Bdellovibrio bacteriovorus str. Tiberius: one gene and its partner. The main gene of each other region encodes a partner of the protein of the gene in region 2 in a complex. Links are inferred from orthologs where the notes say so. Each region holds a gene or a part of one and is shown on either strand. Other genes may lie near its edges.

Region 1 (8,717 bases), 1.1 Mb from region 2 along the record:
TTTACTGCAGGCAGGAACTTCGATTCTGGCTCAGGCAAATCAAGCAAACCAGTTGGCGTTAAAGCTGATCGGTTAGCAAGCACTCCGTGAGGGGGCCCATTCCCGGGCCCCTTTTTTTTTGCTCTTAAGAGGCCTTGCGGCCTTCGATCAATCCACGCAGATCCGAAATCAGGGAATCCACGGCCTCGGTTTTTTCATTCAGTTCTTTTGCAATGGAAGAAACCTGTTCTGAAGCCTTGGTGTTGCTTTGCGATGTCGTGTCCAGACTGACCAGGGCCCCGGAAACCTGCTGGATGCCCACGCGCTGTTCTTCACTGGACGAAGCAATGTCCTGATTATAAGACGACACCTTTTCAATGTCTTTATGGATGCGAGTCAGAACATCCTGGCTTTGGCCGGCCTTGGCAACACCTTCATTAATGTAGCTGGCACTTTGAGAGATCAATTCAGAGATCTCTTTCGCTGACACGGAACTTCTTTGTGCCAAGGAACGAACTGCTTCAGCCACCACGGCAAACCCACGACCGGCTTCTCCGGCGCGGGCGGCTTCCACGGCGGCATTCAGGGCCAGCAGATTTGTCTGGAAGGAAATGTCTTCAATGATATTGATGATGTCCTGCATTTTTCTGGAACTGTCACTGATCTTGGTCATTGAGTTCATCAGTTGTTTGATCGCGCCCGAGCCGTCTTCAGCAGAAGTTCGGGAGTCTTCAGAAGCCACCTTGGCCTGACGGGCGCGGTCGCTGCTGATTTTAACGATGGCTTCAATCTGACTGATCGAGGCGGTGCTGGCTTCCAGCATGGAGGAAGCTTTGCTAGCACCATTTTGAACGGTCACGCTGGCTTCGGAAAGATAGCTGGCGGCTTTATGCACTTCCTGGGAATTGTCGGCCAGAGCGTCGCAGATTTGTTTGACCGTCTTGGCAACAGACGAGGAAGCAAAGAACGACACCAGTCCCGCCAGGACAATTGAAATAGCAGCAAAGACAGTCACCCAGAAGCGCGCTTGTTCTTCGGCGTTCACTGCCTCATGCGCGGACTGATCCGCGTACTGCACCTGATAGGTTGTTTCATTCAGCAGGGGTTCGTAGACTTTTTGTGCTTTTGTGGGACATACATCGCGAATCAATGCGACAACTTTGTCTTCGTTCTCTTTGTAGTGCGCACTTAAAGCCAGAATCTCGCCGCCGAAGTTTTTGAACTCAGTCCACCCTGCGATGAACTCTTTATAGCTTTTGCGTTCTTTGGCAGAAGGGTCGATCTTTTCATAGGCATCAATATGCTTTTCAAAAAGGACGACTTGCTCTTTGGCTTTTTCAACATAGTGATTCACATCTTCCTGGGTGTTGCCCGCAAGGCCGATGCTGCGAACATGGATGCGCAATTCGCGTATGGTGGCGCGAAGGTCGGCTAGTTCTTTTAAGGAGGGCAGGTTTTCCTGTGCGACGATGCTGTACTCACCACTGACTTTGTTCAGGAAGTAAAATCCCAGCGCGCCGCTGGTTGCGGAAAGCAGGGCTACCGAAAGACCCATCACCGTTAACTTTGCTTTCAAACTCCAGGATTTCATCAACGACCTCACATAAAACTCTGTAAAAAAAATTTGATGACAGAAATTTAATCGGCGGCAATCAACCAAAGTTGAGTAAAAAGATGAAAGAAGAGGTGTTTTTGAAATTTTCGATCTGACGTTTGGGTGAGAAAATGGCCTTACTACGAATGATATTCGCGTAAATATTCGGGGGCCAAATGTGTTTCGTGGCTGGAATCATCCTTTTGGACGACAGCCTGGCATGTTTAGTTGAATAAAAAAAGCCCGGACGGTGCCGGGCTTTATCAACGTGCTGTCAGCTCTTAAAACTAGAAGTTGAAAGAATAAACTGCGGAAGTGAAATCCACAGAAGACGCCGTGTCTTCGTCGAACCAGTTCCATACTTCGAAGCGCTCAATGCCGATAGCGCCAGCGCCGTTAGCAAGTTTGTACTGAGCACCGTAGCGGAAGCTTGGACCAACAACAGTCTTGTCATCAGCGCCATCCATTTTGATCATGGAGATGCCCACGCCTGGAGCCAGGAACGCAGTCACGTTGGAAGCTTCAACAAGTCTTACGAAAGAGTGTGCACCAAAGCTCAATACCTGAGGGATGCCAGCGTCTTTCTTTTCAGTTTGCATGAACACGTAAGCACCCAGCGCGCCTTGGGCATCGTCAAATTCCATACGACCACCGATGTTCAATGCAGAACTGGTCATACCCAGATTGATGCTGGCAGTTTTGTTGCCGCCGTTGGAAGCAACATTTCTAGCTGCGAAGGAAACAGAAGAGGACAGAACACAAAGGACAACGATCAACTTTTTCATTAATTACTCCTTGTTAGTAACCCGAAGAAGTTTGTCAGTTATCCTCATTTTGGCAACAAAAAAAATATGACTACACGCGCTCCAAGCGGGCGTACTTCACCACGAATTTCTTCACAGTTTTATCCGTGAACATCACGCTGACCTTGAAGTTTTCGCCGGTGCCTTCGGTTGCGTACACAGTGCCGACCCCAAATGTCGGGTGTCTTACGCGCATACCTTTAGAGAATGGCGCAGATCCGCTCCCTTCATTGTCGTAATCCGGGAAGTCTTGAGCATCATCGTAACTCTGCGTGCGCGCACGATTGCGGTCAGAGCTGGTGGCGCCCCATTTCGGCGTGCCGCCAAAGTCAGAGTCATAAGAGCTGGAACCATAGCGGGCCATAAAGCGCGGCGCTTCGGCCGATGTTTTAAAGTCGATCAGGTTCTGCGGGATTTCCTTGATGAATCGGGAAGGCGGATTGAATTGCTCCTGGCCCCACACGCGTCTCATTTTCGCGTAGGTCAACCACAGTTTCTGGCGAGCGCGGGTCATGCCCACGTAAGCCAGACGGCGTTCTTCCTCGACATCTTCTTCGCTGTCACTTTCCGCACTGCGAGCACTTGGGAAAAGATTTTCCTCAAGACCCACAACAAACACGTAAGGATATTCAAGACCCTTGGAGATGTGCAGAGTCATCATGGTGACCGAGTTCTGTTCCTGATTCAAAGAATCCACGTCGTTCACCAGAGCCATTTCTTCCAGGAAGCTGATCAATGTCGATTCTTCACCACGCTCTTGCACGAACTGGGCAATGGCGTTGTCCAGTTCCTCCAAGTTTTCGATGCGCGCCTGGGATTCCGGGGATTCATCTTTTTTCAAAGCTGCCAGATATTCGGTGCGATCCAGAACCACAGCAAAGAATTCCAGCAGTTTCAAATGCTGGGCATTTTGCTGAAGGTCTTTCATCAGATCAACAAAGCGGCGGATCTTGCCGGTGGTGCCGGCATTGAACAGACGCTCGTCGCAGGATTTTTCAGCTGCTTCGAACATGCTCAGGTTTTTGTGAGCTGCGTATTCTTCGATTTTTTCAATCGTGGTTTTTCCGATACCGCGTGCTGGAACATTGATGATGCGCTTCAGGGCGATATCATCTGCAGGGTTGATGGACAGCTTCATGTAGGAAATCATGTCCTTGATCTCCATACGCTCATAGAAGCGCACGCCGCCAACCAAGCGATACGGAATACCCATGGTGCGCAGCTGTTCTTCCAGAACACGCGACTGGGCATTGGTGCGATAGAAGATCGCATAGTCGTTGTGCGAGCCTTCGCCTTCGTTGATCATCGACTGGATGGTCTTTGCAACGAAGCGGCCTTCTTCGTATTCGTTCTTTTCCTCACGCACGTGAATCAGATCGCCGGGTTCATTGGAGGTGAACAGGGTTTTGTCTTTGCGCTGGGAATTGTTTTTGATCACGGCCGTGGCGCCATTTACGATGTTGGCGCTGGATCGGTAATTTTCCTCAAGCTTGATCACCTTCGCGTCGCGGAAGTCTTTTTCAAAATCCAGGATGTTTTTGATGTCGGCTCCGCGCCAGCTGTAGATGGACTGATCCTCGTCACCCACCACGCACAGGTTGCGGTGAGCGGAAGCCAGCATCTGCACCAGCAGATACTGAATGTGATTGGTATCCTGATACTCGTCCACCATGATGTAGCGGAATTTTTTCTGATACATCTGCAGAACATCAGGGTACATGCGGAACAGATCATAGGTTTTCAAAAGCAGATCATCGAAATCAAGGCTGTTGGCCTTTTTCATTTCGCGCTCATAGGCTTTGTAAACTTCAACAGTCTTTTGATCCATCAGACGTTTCGAGGACTTTTCCAAACCTTCCGGGGAAAGGCCCATCATCTTGGCGCTGCTGATACGGCTTTGGAAGTTTTTTGCCGGATACATCTTGTCGTTGATATCCAGAGCGGTCATGACTTTCTTGATCTGGCTTAGCTGATCGGAAGAATCATAGATTCCGAAGAAGGGCTTGTAATCCAGAAGTGTGATGTGCTGGCGCAGAACGCGAACACAGAAGCTGTGGAAGGTATTGATCCAAAGCTGGGTGTGAACAATGGCACCCATGTCCGCCAGGATCTTGTAAATACGATGTTCCATCTCTTTGGCGGCCTTATTGGTAAAGGTCACACACAGGATTTCATCGGAAGCCGCGACCCCTTGGCCGATCATATTGGCCATGCGGTGGGTAAGGACGCGGGTTTTGCCAGATCCGGCGCCGGCAAGGATAAGCAAAGGCCCTTCCAGGGTTTCGACGGCATCCTTCTGCGCGGGGTTCAGATTTTTCGTAACAAAATCAAGTACATCCATGGCGGCTTCCTTAATGTGCGTTTGCAGGGGCTGTCGAACTTCTGGTGAGACTGACAAAGTTTGTCTATCCCTAAGTTTTCATTGAGGTTTTCGCCATTTTCCACTATAACTATAACGCAATAAGTCAAGTGAGCGAGAGAACCCCTCCGTTTATAGAACTTAGAGAGGACTTTGTGAAGCGCGTTTTTAGCCGGATCACAGCAGCAATTCTAGTCGCAGGCGCCTTGGGCGCTTGTGCCCCGCAGTCTGAGAGTGCTGATCAGTCCGGCAATGTCCGCGTACTGGCACCACAAAGCAATTCCAAGGCGGGTTATTCCCTGCAGACGGTAGAGCTGCTTGGAATTGAAGACCTTCAGACCGTCACCGGTAAATTCGTTCGTTTTTTCCTCAGCCCGCGCATTACCAATAACTCCCTGCACGGCCGTCCTGCCGTGGCTCGCTTTATCAAAAATAAATCCGGTGATTTTATCCCGGCCAACGAAATGACCCAGCAACTGGTCACCATTTATGCTCACACACAGAAACTGGCGCTGCTTGATGAAGAGCTGGGCGCTGGTGGTGTGAATCAGTGGCCGCGTGATGTGGGCGTGGGTGTCAGAGTGAAAGGTTCTTCCGGAGCCAATAACGCATTTTATGACGGAGCCACCGATTCCATGCTGGTGGTGCCTTACACGCAAGACGGTCTGGCAATCGCAATCAACGGCGGGATTCTGGCGCATGAGCATTTCCATTCTCTGTTCTTTAAACTGGTTTTGAAGGACGTCGTCGATGACGATGCCGGTGTACACAGCCGCGATTCCTTTATGGATGACGCCAGTATCGTACAAGAAGACTTGTCCGGTCGTGGTCGTCGCGAAAAGCCGGTGCTGATCGGTGATGAATTGGATGAAGCAACTCTTTTGAAATTCCACCGTTTGGCGATGATGCGCGGTCTGAATGAAGGCCTGGCTGATTTCTGGGGCTGGATGTACACCGGGAATCCTGATTTCATCGCTCAGTCCCTGCCAAGCCAGAAACGCGTTCGTTCCCTTGAGGTCAGTGATCTGTTTGGTATCTATGAGCTTCCGAATAAAACAGTCGTGCGTAATAACCTGGAGCTGTTCCATGCTTCCGGTGAACGCACGAAGTTCCGCGACTATGTCACGGGTTATGCTTACACGGTGGGAACGCAGTTTTCCCGCGTGCTGAAAAAGTTCACGGACATCTATTCCAAAGAACGCGGCCTTGAAGATCTTGCCGCCCGCAAAGAAGTGGCAAAGCTGGTTATCAAGATGCTGCCGTCTTTGAAGGTCGATCTGGCTGAAAAGAAAGACACTTACTATACGCATGATCAGTTCGTTCAAAGCCTGGTTAAAGAACTGGGCGAAATGAAAAAGAAAGAATGCGAATTCCTGGCTGAGGTTCTGGAAACTTCTGCAGAAACTCCGATGGTTTATTCCTGTGTGGAAGAAACTGGCTGGGTGATTAAATCAGCGACGGCCGAAAATCCTGAAGCACGGGAAGTGAAGTAAATGAAATTCGTCGCGGGATTGTTGTTATTCTTGTTGTCCGTAAGTGCTTTTGCCCAAGAGTCGCGAATGAAGACGCCCACGGAGGCGCCGGTGTCCTTGCTGGCGGCTTATCCGTTTGGCTATGAAATGCGCTATGAGCGCGGCAATTCCGGTGATCTGGAAGCCCGTCAGCCACGGAACTTTTCCATCGGCTATCATCGCAATCGCTACAGCCTTCTGGTGGAATACGCAAGCTTCACGGACACCACCGGCAACAGCACCTCCAGCATCGAGCGCCGTCATCAGGATATGACCCTGTGGGGCCGGTACAATGTCTTAAGCGGCAAAGAAGGCGGCATGCGCGGAGTGATTTATTTCGGTGCCGGCGTTGGTGGTTACGAGGAAGAAGTCATCACCCGATTCATGACCGACAGTCGTTCTGATAAAACCGGAATGAAGGTGATGGGTGGATTGTCTGCAGGGCTTGAGCTGTTTATCTTAAGCACCAGTCAGTATGGTGTGACCGTGGGGATGGAAGGCCGGGCATTGCTGGGGTCTGATTTTGATCCGAATCCGACTTTGGGTGCTGTTCTGCGTGCGGGCCTGGTGGTTCCGCTATAAAAAAAGCCCCGTTCTTTCGAACGAGGCTTCCTTAGGAATTTAATTAAAAGCGGGTGAACAATTACTCAGTGATCTTTTGAACGATCGCAGAGCCGACTTTCGCTTTAGTCACAAGCTCTGTGCGGTAAGCTTGAGCTTCTTTCTGAGTCGCAAACTGGCCAACACTTACGCGGAACCAGGTTTTGCCTTTGATATTTGCCGGGATATAGAACGCGCTATAACCTTTGTTTTTCAGGTCAGAAGCCATTTTCTGAGCTTCTGCTTCATCAGCATAAGACGCCACTTGCACAGTGAATTTGCCCACTGCGAACTGAGCCACATCTTTAGGAAGGGAAGAAGGCAGACGGTCTTCTTTCGCCGTTACTTTCTTTTCTGCTGCTTCCAAAGTTGTTGGAGCTTTGCCTGCCGCTACGTTTTTCGCAGCTTCAGATGGTTCGTTGTGCTGGGTTACAGGAGTTTTGTCACCTTTGGTTGGGTTCGGTTTGTGAGTCTCAACTTTAGGTTCTTTGGATTCAACTTTTGTTTCAGCGATTTCACCGTGGTGACTGGCAGGAGCCGCGTGTTCACCGTGAGCTGGTGTTGCTTCGTTTTCAGTTGTTACAGGAGTCGTTTCATCCGCCACGAATTCTTCAGCAAGTTTCGCGATCTCTTCATCAGTCATCGCGCCCACTTTGCCTTCTGAGGTCCCGTGTTCAGAAACAGAAGCCACTTCACGCTCTTGGGTGTGAGAGGATTTTTGAGGTTCCAAAGCAGCCAGCTGATGTTGGTTGTCACTGTACTTCTTGCCTACAAATGTACCGATAGAGAAAGACAGCAAAGAAATAAAGAAAACTAAAGCTAGTTTCACCATCACATCCGTTTTAGAACTCATTTTTTCAATCCTCATAATTTTTAAACCCGCTTGAATGCTTAAGTTTCGGGCCCTTCCTTTGGCCCTGCAAACATGTTAGCGTTAATCCTCTGAACTGGTCAATCATCCAAGGGTCCTGCCCGAAGGGGAAAGCGTGGAAAACAGCGTAAAATCAAGGGATTGGAAGCAGGTCTTAGGTCAAGCTATTGAAGCTGTGAACCTGGGCCGACAGGTGCTTCTCAATTATTTCGGTAACTTAGAGCACGTCGAGGAAAAGTTCCAAGCGGGCCTTGTCAGCGAAGCCGACAAAGAATCAGAAAGAGTCATTGCAGAGCATCTTAGGAAAAATTTTCCGGAAATCGAGTTCCTGGGCGAGGAAACCTTCGCCGCATCTCACGGAACCGGGACAAAGGTCGCGTGGAGCAAGGCAGGCGCAAATGGGCGCTGGATCTTGGATCCACTGGATGGGACCACAAACTATGTTCATCGTTTTCCGATTTTCTGCATCAGCTTGGGTTTGGAAATCGACGGTCAAATTCAGCTCGCCGTGATTGATGTACCGATGTTGAATGAAACATACACCGCGATTCGCGGGCAGGGTGCATTCGTCAACGGCAAGCCTTTGCGAGTCAGCAAGAACACCGAACTGAAGAAAGGCCTGCTGGCCACGGGTTTTGTGTCAGAGCATGAACACGTGATTTCTGAACAGCTGAGAATCTTTGACGACATGGTTCGCAAATGCCGTGGTGTTCGCCGTCCTGGCGCTGCGGCTTATGATCTGGCGCAAGTGGCGCGCGGTGTTTTTGATGGTTATTGGGAACGCAATATTCAACCATGGGATGCAGCTGCAGGAATTCTTCTTGTCGAGGAAGCTGGTGGCGTCGTGCAGACTTACCGCGGTGAAGCCTACACGCCCTATAAGAATTCGATCGTGGCGGGAAATGCCGATATGGTCACAGAGATTCAAAAGGTCCTTGTGCCTCGCCTGAGCGAGGGCACAGACTAATTCTTTTTCTTGGTGGAAACCAGACGGCCCGAC
Region 2 (8,655 bases):
GGAGGTGCTTATGAAGCTTCTACTAAGTATTTTCCTTGCCGCAGGCCTATACCTGCCCTTAACAGCCCAGGCAGCCCCACTGGAAGTCACCGTCACTCCATCCACGATAGAGACGCAGTCGCATCAATACTATTACTACAATTTTGGCAGCGTGCGCGTGAACTGGAGCCAATACGCTGATATCTATTTGCGCAACACAGGATATGAACCTTTGTATGTTCGTGGAGTTTACATCAGCGGTGCCGCGTTCTGGGCCTGGAGCCAATGTCCGAACTATCTGTATCCGGGCCAAAGCTGTTTGACCCGTGTCGAGTTCCGTCCTTGGTATGAAGGCTATTTCAGCGGCGCACTCAGATTCGCCTTCCCGAACGGCAGTATAGTCGTTGAACTCTACGGCTGGGGTGTGCGCTGGTGATTAACGAATTCGGCGCAGAACTTTCTGCAGCAAACTGTGTGCTTGCTCTACTTTCAAGAAATAACCCAATATGAAGTAGAGCAGGCCATAGACCGAAAGTGCCACTGCCGCACGCGCAATGACGTGCATTGAAGCATCGAGCAAACCCTTGGCAACGAGCGCGCCGGCACCCGCCCCAATCAAAGCCATCAGCCACACTTTACCCTGGAATCTTAAAGACAATCCAGTGCGACCGATGCGTTTATTCAAGGCCTTGCGCAAAAGATAGAATTCAATCCAACCCGCCATCCCCGCAGCCGCGGTCAGACCTGCTGTTCCCCACTGAGAATCAAGACCCAACGCCTGGGGCACATAGAACCCCAGCATCGCGCCCAGCAAGGTCGCAAAGATCACACGCACAATTGCAAATTGCAGCGGTGTCTTGGTGTCTTTCAAAGAAAAGAACGTCGAGGAATACAAACGTCCCAGGGTGGAGGCCAATAAGCCCAAGGTGTATCCCACCAGCACCATCCACACATAATGGGTGTTCTGTGCAGTGAATTCACCAGTCTGGAAAACAGCGCCGACAATCAGATCCCCCAAAATCAGGAAACCCGCCACCGACGGAATAATAAAGAACGCGATCTGTTCAAGCCCCTTGTTCAGGCGCCCTTGCAGATAGTGACGGATCTCTTCGTCAGAACCTGTCGCTTGGGACATCGCCGGCAGCTCGGCGGCCGAGACACTCATACCAAAAAGGCTTACTGGCAACAGATACAAGGTCTGCGCATAAGCCAACGCGGATACCGCTCCGGTTGGCAGCAAACTTGCCAGTACGTTATCGATATAGGCACTGACCTGAACCACCCCGCGGGAAAACACCACCGGCACAAAGTTCTTCACCACCGTGCGAACAGAAGTAAGTTTCAAATCCAAAGACGGAGAAATCTTTCTTCCCAAACGCAACGCCGACGGCAACTGCACTGCAAATTGCAGAAAGCTTCCGGCCACAAGGCCCCAAGCCACCGTGACGGCCAGATCAAACTGACCTTGCTTCCCACCCCACATCACAAGCGCTGCGATAATCGCCAAGTTCCAGATCACCGGCGCCACATAAGAAAGGAAGAACTTGCGATGGGAATTTAAAATCCCCAGACACCAGGCCGACATTACCAAGAAACCCGTGCCCGGGAACAGGATCTGGACGATTTGAATGGTCAGATCCCGCTTTTCACCGGTAAACCCCGGCGCAATCACATCAATCAAAAATGGTGTCGCCAGCACACCCAACAGCACCAGACCTGAAGTCATCAGGAACAACAAACTGCCAATGACCGACGCCACTTTGGCAGCGTCTTCATCGTGTTTTTTTGCCAGCAACTGGGCATAGACCGGGATAAAGCTTGCGGACAGCACGCCTTCACCGAAAAGATTTTGCAGGAAATTGGGAATTTTTAAAGCGGCCTTGAAGGCGTCCCCGGCATCAGAATTTCCGAAGTAGTGGGCAAAGACCCTTTCACGGACAAGACCCGCGATACGGCTTAAAAATATCCCCAGTCCCACTAAGAGCGCATGACTCTTCACTCTTCAACCTCAGTTTCTTCTTCTTCGCTTTCGTTCAGTTGCAGTAAAATACGCTCGGCCAGGACCCGGTTAAAGCCCTTCAGTTTTGCGATTTCCTCGGCATCAGCCATTTTGATTTCATCAACAGAGTTGAACTGAGTCAAAAGAACTTTCTTTCTTTTTTCCCCCAAACCCACGACGTAATCCAGCTCACTTTCAAGCGACGTGCCCTCACGCAACTTGCGGTGGTAGGTGATGGCAAAACGATGGGCTTCATCACGGATGCCCGAAAGAATGTACAAGGCCTCGGCATTGTGCTTAAAGATCACCGGATTGGACCGACCCGGCAAGAAGAAGCGCTCTTCCGTGGATTCGACTTCCTGTTTCTGGAAGTCACTTTCAGTGCGCGCCTTGGCCAAGCCCACCACGGGAATGTCCTTGCGGCCGATTTCTTCCAGAATCTTCATGGCCTGGGACAGCTGCCCCTTGCCACCGTCGATCACGATCAAATGTGGATCATCATATTCCGTATGCTTGAAGCGACGACTTAGAACCTCGTACATCGAGGCAAAGTCATTGATGCCCTGAACGGTTTTAATCTTATAACGACGATAATGTTCTTTGGCCGGAACCCCGTCCTCAAACACCACCTGCGAGGCCACGGTTTCAGCCCCCTGGAAGGTAGAGATATCATAACACTCAATACGGCGCGGACGTTCCGGCAGATTGAAGCGTTCTTTGATTTCTTCCAAACCACGCAGCTTTTCTTCGGACTTCGAAACGTATTTCAAGAAATGCGACTTGGCGTTTTCATGGGCCATTTCAACCAGATTGCGGCCGCGCTCATCAGTGGCAAATCTGACAGTAGCCTTGCTGCCCGAGCGTTCTTTTAGAACTTCTTCCATCAGCTTGGTCAGGTCGCTGCCGATATCCAGTGGCAGTAAAACCTCGTCCGGTATGAAGTTGTCTTCATAGTACTGATTCAGGAAGTCCACCAGCCATTCGCGTGGATCTTCAACCGCATCATTCGGATCAAAGTGCGGCAGATAATGCGGCCTTGTTCCTATAACACGTCCGGCACGGATGTGGACGGTTTCAATCAAACAGCCACGTTCATCCCCATAGTACCCCAGAGCATCCTGGTCTTTTTCCGAGGTGTCATTGATGACCGCCTGTTTTTGCAAGATGGCTTTAATGGATTCAATGGAGTCCCGCAGGCGCGCGGCGACTTCGAATCTTTCCTCGTCAGCGGCGCCTCTCATTTTTTCGGTCATGGTTTTAATGACCTTCTTGTTCTGGCCTTTCAGGAACAGCTTCGCCCCTTCGACCTCGTTGCGATAATCTTCCATTGAGATGTACTTCACACAAGGCGCTGTACAACGGCCGATCTGGTAGGTCATGCATGGACGTGTGCGGGATTTAAAGACTGCATCGGTGCAATCGCGGATTTTAAAGGTTCTGTTTAGAAACTTGATCGTGCCATGCACGGCCAGACCTGAGGTGTAGGGACCAAAATAAAGGGACCCGTCTTTTTTCACCTTGCGCGCCAGATACAGCCTTGGCGCCTGATCACCCCAGCTAAAGCGAATGTAAGGATAGGCCTTATCATCGCGCAGACGGATATTGTATTTAGGGCGGTGTTTTTTAATCAGCGAGGCTTCCAGCAAAAACGCCTCGACCTCGGTTTTAGTCAGAATGTATTCAACTTCGCAGATGTTCGAGACCAGCAAACGCGTCTTGGGACTGTGATCCTTGCTGTCGTTAAAGTAGCTGCGCACACGGCTTCTAAGATTCTTCGCTTTACCGATATAGATGATCTTATCGGCGGTGTTTTTCATCAGATAAACACCACTTTGCGTCGGAAACTCTTTTACCTTGTCGCGCACTTCCTCGAACTTACTTGAGGCCATTCTTGACGACCTCCGCACTTTCCTGCTCGATCTCTCCACTTCGCACGTTCAGCTCCACAATCTGCAGACGTTTGATTTCGTCGCGGATCTTGGCCGCTTCCTCAAACTCGAGGTTCGCAGAAAGCTCTTTCATGCGGGCACGAAGTTTGTTGATCTCTTGCTGGATCTTTTCAGGCTGCTGTGCAAATTTGTTTAAAATGGCAGCGGACTTGTTTTCACCACCCAACGGTGTGGAAACCGTTCCGTCAAACATTTCACCCAGACCATCACGGATGCGTTTTTTCACCGACTGCGGGGTAATGCCATTGGCTTCGTTGTATTCACTCTGAATACGACGACGACGGTCGGTTTCATTCATGGCTTTTGCCATGCTTTCAGTGATAATGTCCCCGTAAAGAATCACGCGGCCATTCAAGTTACGGGCCGCACGACCGATGGTCTGCACCAATGATCTTTCCGAACGCAGGAAGCCCTCTTTATCGGCATCGGTGATACCCACAAGGCTGACTTCAGGGATATCCAGGCCTTCTCGCAACAAGTTGATCCCCACCAGAACGTCGAAAACACCCAAACGCAAATCGCGCAGGATTTCCATACGTTCCATGGTGTCGATCTCGCTGTGCAGATACTTTACTTTGATGCCCAGATTTTCATAGTACTCGGTCAGATCTTCAGCCGAACGCTTAGTCAGGGTTGTGATCAAGACACGCTCTTGCTTGGCAACGCGGATGCGGATTTCTTTCAGCAGGTCATCGACCTGATGTTTCACCGGGCGAACTTCCACGACCGGATCAATCAGGCCCGTCGGTCGAATGATCTGCTCGACAATAACCCCTTCGGATTTTTGCAGTTCATAAGTTCCAGGCGTCGCTGAGACATAGACAACCTTGTCCATCATGGTTTCAAATTCCTGGAAGTTCAAAGGACGATTGTCCAATGCCGACGGCAGGCGGAAGCCGTGTTCAACCAGATTCATTTTTCGCGCACGGTCCCCACGATACATCCCTCCGATTTGAGGCACGGTGACGTGGGACTCGTCGATAAAGGTGACAAAGTCTTTGGGGAAGTATTCAAGCAGCGTCGGAGGTGGCTCCCCCGGCCCACGGCCCGTCATGTGGCGGGAATAGTTTTCGATCCCCTGACAGAAACCCATTTGTTCCATCATCTCGATGTCGTAATAGGTTCTTTGTTCCAAACGCTGGGCTTCAAGCAGTTTCATTTCCTGATTCAGCTGCACCAGGCGATCACGCAATTCATCCTGAATGGTCTTAATGGCACGTTTTAAAGAGTCATCACTGGTGACGTGGTGACTTCCCGGATAAATACCGATTTGGTCAATTTCTTCCAGGATCTGCCCGGTCAATGGATCAATCCACGAAAGACGCTCGATATAGTCGCCAAAGAATTCGACACGCACGGCGCGCTCTTCTTCATACGGCGGGAAAATCTCGACATTGTCCCCGCGCACGCGCACCGTTCCGCGCGAGAAGTCCACGTTGTTACGCTGATACTGAATACGGATCAATTCTCGCAGCAAATGATCGCGCTTCATCGAGGTGTTGGACACGATTTGGATCATCATGCCTTCATAGGCCTCTGGCGAACCCAAACCATAAATGCACGATACAGAGCTAACGATGATCACATCACGACGATCAAACAACGAACGCGTCGCCGAGTGGCGCATGCGATCGATTTGTTCGTTGATCGCCGAGTCCTTTTCGATATACGTGTCAGTGGAGGGAATATAAGCTTCAGGCTGATAGTAGTCGTAATAGCTGACAAAGTATTCCACGGCATTATGCGGGAACAGTTCTTTGAATTCAGCATAAAGCTGAGCCGCCAGAGTTTTATTCGGAGCCAACACCAGCGCGGGCTGATTCAAATTAGCAATAGTGTGAGCCATCGTGAAGGTCTTACCCGACCCGGTCACCCCCAGCAGTGTTTGATGCTTCAACCCTGCGGTGAAGTTTTCAGCAATCTGCTCAATTGCTTTCGGCTGATCACCGGAAGGTTTAAACTCGGACACCAATTGAAAGTTCTTTTTATATGCTGAGGCCATCCCTCCAAGAATAGCACGATCATAAAAAAGTACCCGCCCTTTTTTGGCCCTACTCTGCGTTATATGCGAGGTGGCAATTAAAGGTTTTCTTGCCTCCCCACCAGACCCCGCCGACAGTTGAGGAATGAAAACACTCAAACGAAGCCTTCTCGTATTCTTCATCCTGGTTACTGTCTTCTGCTTGGGGGGTTACTTGTTTATGCGCCAGTCCCTGCCGCCTATGGAAGGTTCACTGCCGCTTAAAGGGCTGACTGGGCCCGTGATCGTGATTCGCGATCAATACGGCATTCCTCACATCAAAGCCGCCAGTAAAAAAGACGCCCTGAAAGCACTGGGCTTTGTCATGGCCAGCGAAAGACTTTTCCAAATGGAACTTTCCCGCCGCATGACCCAAGGGGAACTTTCTGAGGTCTTCGGAGAGCTGGCTCTGCCCAGCGACAAGCTGTATCGCAGCCTGATGCTTCGCCGATCTGTCGAGCGCATGCTTGCGAAAGAAAAAGCCGAGGGACGCTTTGATCAAAACATGTGGGACGAGATGGAAGCTTACTTTGAGGGCGTGAATCAATACATCACCACTCAAAAGGCCCCCTATGAAATGACCTTGGTAGGACTAAAACCCCGCCCGTTCTCGCCCTTGGATGCTTATATCATGACCGGCCACATGGCCTACAGCTTTGGAATCGCATTGAAAGCCGATCCTTTAATGACCGAGCTTGCCGGCAAACTTTCTCCAGAATCTTTCCAAGGCCTTCGCAATGTGCCGTTAAAAGCTCCGCTAAAAATCACCAGCCTGCAGGGCGGCTTCACACCGTTCGAGCTGCTGACCGAAAATCTTTTCACCGCTTCCTTTGAAGGCAGCAACGCATGGCTGATTGGACCGGACCGTTCTCAGTCCGGCAAAAGTATCTTCGCCAACGATCCTCACATCGGGTTTTCACACCCGGCAACCTGGGTGGAAGCGCATATACAAACCCCCGAGTTTGAACTTTACGGCCACTATCTGCCCTTGGTGCCGTTTGCCATCCTGGGTCACAGCCGCCAGCACGCCTGGGGCTTCACCATGTCGCTTTCTGACGACATGGATCTTTACGCTGAGACCTTGAACAAAGATAAAAATACCGCCGTCTTTATGGGCAAGGAAGTTCCTTATCAGGAATGGACTGAAACCATCAAAATCAAAGATGCGGATGATCTGGTGCTGAACATGATTGAAACCAATCACGGCCCGATCATGGATGAAACTCTGGAACGCAAAAATCTGGCATTGAAATGGGCGTACCACCGCCCGGAAAACAATCCGATGAAAGCCCTTTTTGAAATGGGCAAAGCGCCGAACATGACAGCCTTTGAAACAGCCCTGCAATATGGAACAGCACCAGGTCTGAATGTCATGTATGCGGATGCCGAAAATATCGCATGGTGGATCTTCGGTGACATTGCCATTAAGAAAAATCCCAACTCGGACATGATTCTGGATGGAGCTTCCGGACTTGAAGAATACGAACGTGTTCTGGCGTGGAAAGACAAACCCCACAAAGTGAATCCTGAAAATGGCATTATCGTAACTGCCAATTCCCGCCCCGAGGGGATTTCTGAAAATATTCGCGGCGACTGGCAGTCTGATGACCGTTACCAAACTTTGCTGCGAGCTTTGGGTGAAAAAGACCTGTGGAGTGCCGATGATGTGCGTGCCCTGCAAACAGACAACTTCAACTATAAAACCCGAGAGCTTTTAGACAAACTGAACGACCATCTGCAACTGGATGAAGTACAGAATCTGAAATATGAAACTGAATTGAACGCGCTGAAAAACTGGAACTTGCGTTCAGACATTCAATCCGTGGAAGCCAGTCTTTACCACCAGTGGAACAACGAGCTGGTATTGCTGCTGCTAAAAGATGTTCCTGAAGAAACGAAGGCCACCTATCTGACCACCCCTTACGCCTGGGCGTTTTACGAGCGCGCCGTTTTGGACGACAGCTCGCCCTGGTGGAAAAACCGCAATCAGGATCAGCTGATCACCCAAGCCTTCGTGACTGCGATTGAAAAAGTGCAGGACATCCCCTGGGGCGAACTGCACACCGTGGAATACAAACATCCACTGGGTCGCAGCTTCCCGCTGGATAAGATCTTCAATCTGGGGCCTTATCCGATGCCGGGCGCTTACAATGAAATCAATAACAACAAGATGCGCGGTCTTGGTGGTGATTTCAAAGTTGTGGCCGGTCCATCCACCCGTCGCGTGATAGATTTTGCCCGTCCACAAACCAGCTGGGGTATCAATCCCATTGGCATTTCCGGACATATCCTGTCACCATTCTACAAAGATCAGGTGCAATTGTTCCTGGATGGAAAATACCGCCCGCAATACATGGCGGCCGAAGACATTGAAAAGAATAAAAAATACGAACTGAAACTGACACCCCAATAACCGGAGGAACCATGAAGTTTCTAATTTTGCTCACCGCACTTTGCACAGCTTCTGCATCATTTGCAGCCTTTGATATCAAGCCCGGCCTGTGGGAAGTAAAAATGCAAATGACCCTGGATGGAAAAGCCTTTGATCCCATGGCGGAAATGAACAAAGCCCTGGAACAACTGCCACCGGAACAAAGAAAAAAGATGGAAGCGATGCTGGCAGGTTCGGACAAGATTCCCGTCACAAAAAATGGCTATCGCATCTGCTATACCGCCGACATGCTGAAGAATCCCAATAAAGTGATGGA

What was found.
Region 1: the proteins of uvrB (region 2) and BDT_RS16355 are in contact, whole or in part, in a crystal structure (PDB 7EGT), measured with the Thermus thermophilus proteins. The link is inferred for Bdellovibrio bacteriovorus str. Tiberius from one-to-one orthologs. Residues at the interface, in WP_096411307.1 of Thermus thermophilus: Glu23, Leu25, Arg26, Asp27, Gly28, Glu29, Arg30, Phe31, Arg55, Glu326, Asp327, Phe328, Glu379, Ser382, Gln383, His398, Gly400, Arg401; in WP_096412145.1 of Thermus thermophilus: His654, Arg656, Phe657, Gln666, Asp668, Glu669, Lys680, Arg681, Leu682, Ser683, Lys685, Tyr686, Ala687.

What each region holds. Positions count from the first base shown.
Region 1 is NC_019567.1:3,459,090-3,467,806, reverse strand. Bases 2,074-5,092 are described here. They hold BDT_RS16355 (ATP-dependent helicase), read right to left. Parts: upstream 4,718-5,092; coding sequence 2,429-4,717; downstream 2,074-2,428. Other genes in these bases: BDT_RS16350 (hypothetical protein), read left to right, coding at 4,891-5,092; BDT_RS16360 (hypothetical protein), read right to left, coding at 2,074-2,358. In the rest of the region: BDT_RS16370 (flagellin N-terminal helical domain-containing protein), read left to right, coding at 1-76; BDT_RS16365 (HAMP domain-containing methyl-accepting chemotaxis protein), read right to left, coding at 125-1,570; more of BDT_RS16360, read right to left, coding at 1,861-2,073; more of BDT_RS16350, read left to right, coding at 5,093-6,228; BDT_RS16345 (hypothetical protein), read left to right, coding at 6,295-6,828; BDT_RS16340 (SPOR domain-containing protein), read right to left, coding at 6,890-7,699; BDT_RS16335 (inositol monophosphatase family protein), read left to right, coding at 7,833-8,684; BDT_RS16330 (murein L,D-transpeptidase catalytic domain family protein), read right to left, coding at 8,681-8,717. UniProt on the Escherichia coli protein: A helicase with DNA-dependent ATPase activity. Unwinds DNA duplexes with 3'-5' polarity. Translocates on single-stranded DNA with 3'-5' polarity. Initiates unwinding more efficiently from a nicked substrate than double-stranded DNA.
Region 2 is NC_019567.1:2,366,325-2,374,979, forward strand. The notes cover bases 3,392-6,348. They hold uvrB (excinuclease ABC subunit UvrB), read right to left. Parts: upstream 5,930-6,348; coding sequence 3,854-5,929; downstream 3,392-3,853. Other genes in these bases: uvrC (excinuclease ABC subunit UvrC), read right to left, coding at 3,392-3,867; BDT_RS11370 (penicillin acylase family protein), read left to right, coding at 6,054-6,348. Also shown: BDT_RS11350 (hypothetical protein), read left to right, coding at 11-415; murein biosynthesis integral membrane protein MurJ, read right to left, coding at 416-1,957; more of uvrC, read right to left, coding at 1,975-3,391; more of BDT_RS11370, read left to right, coding at 6,349-8,360; BDT_RS11375 (DUF3617 domain-containing protein), read left to right, coding at 8,372-8,655. UniProt on the Escherichia coli protein: The UvrABC repair system catalyzes the recognition and processing of DNA lesions. A damage recognition complex composed of 2 UvrA and 2 UvrB subunits scans DNA for abnormalities.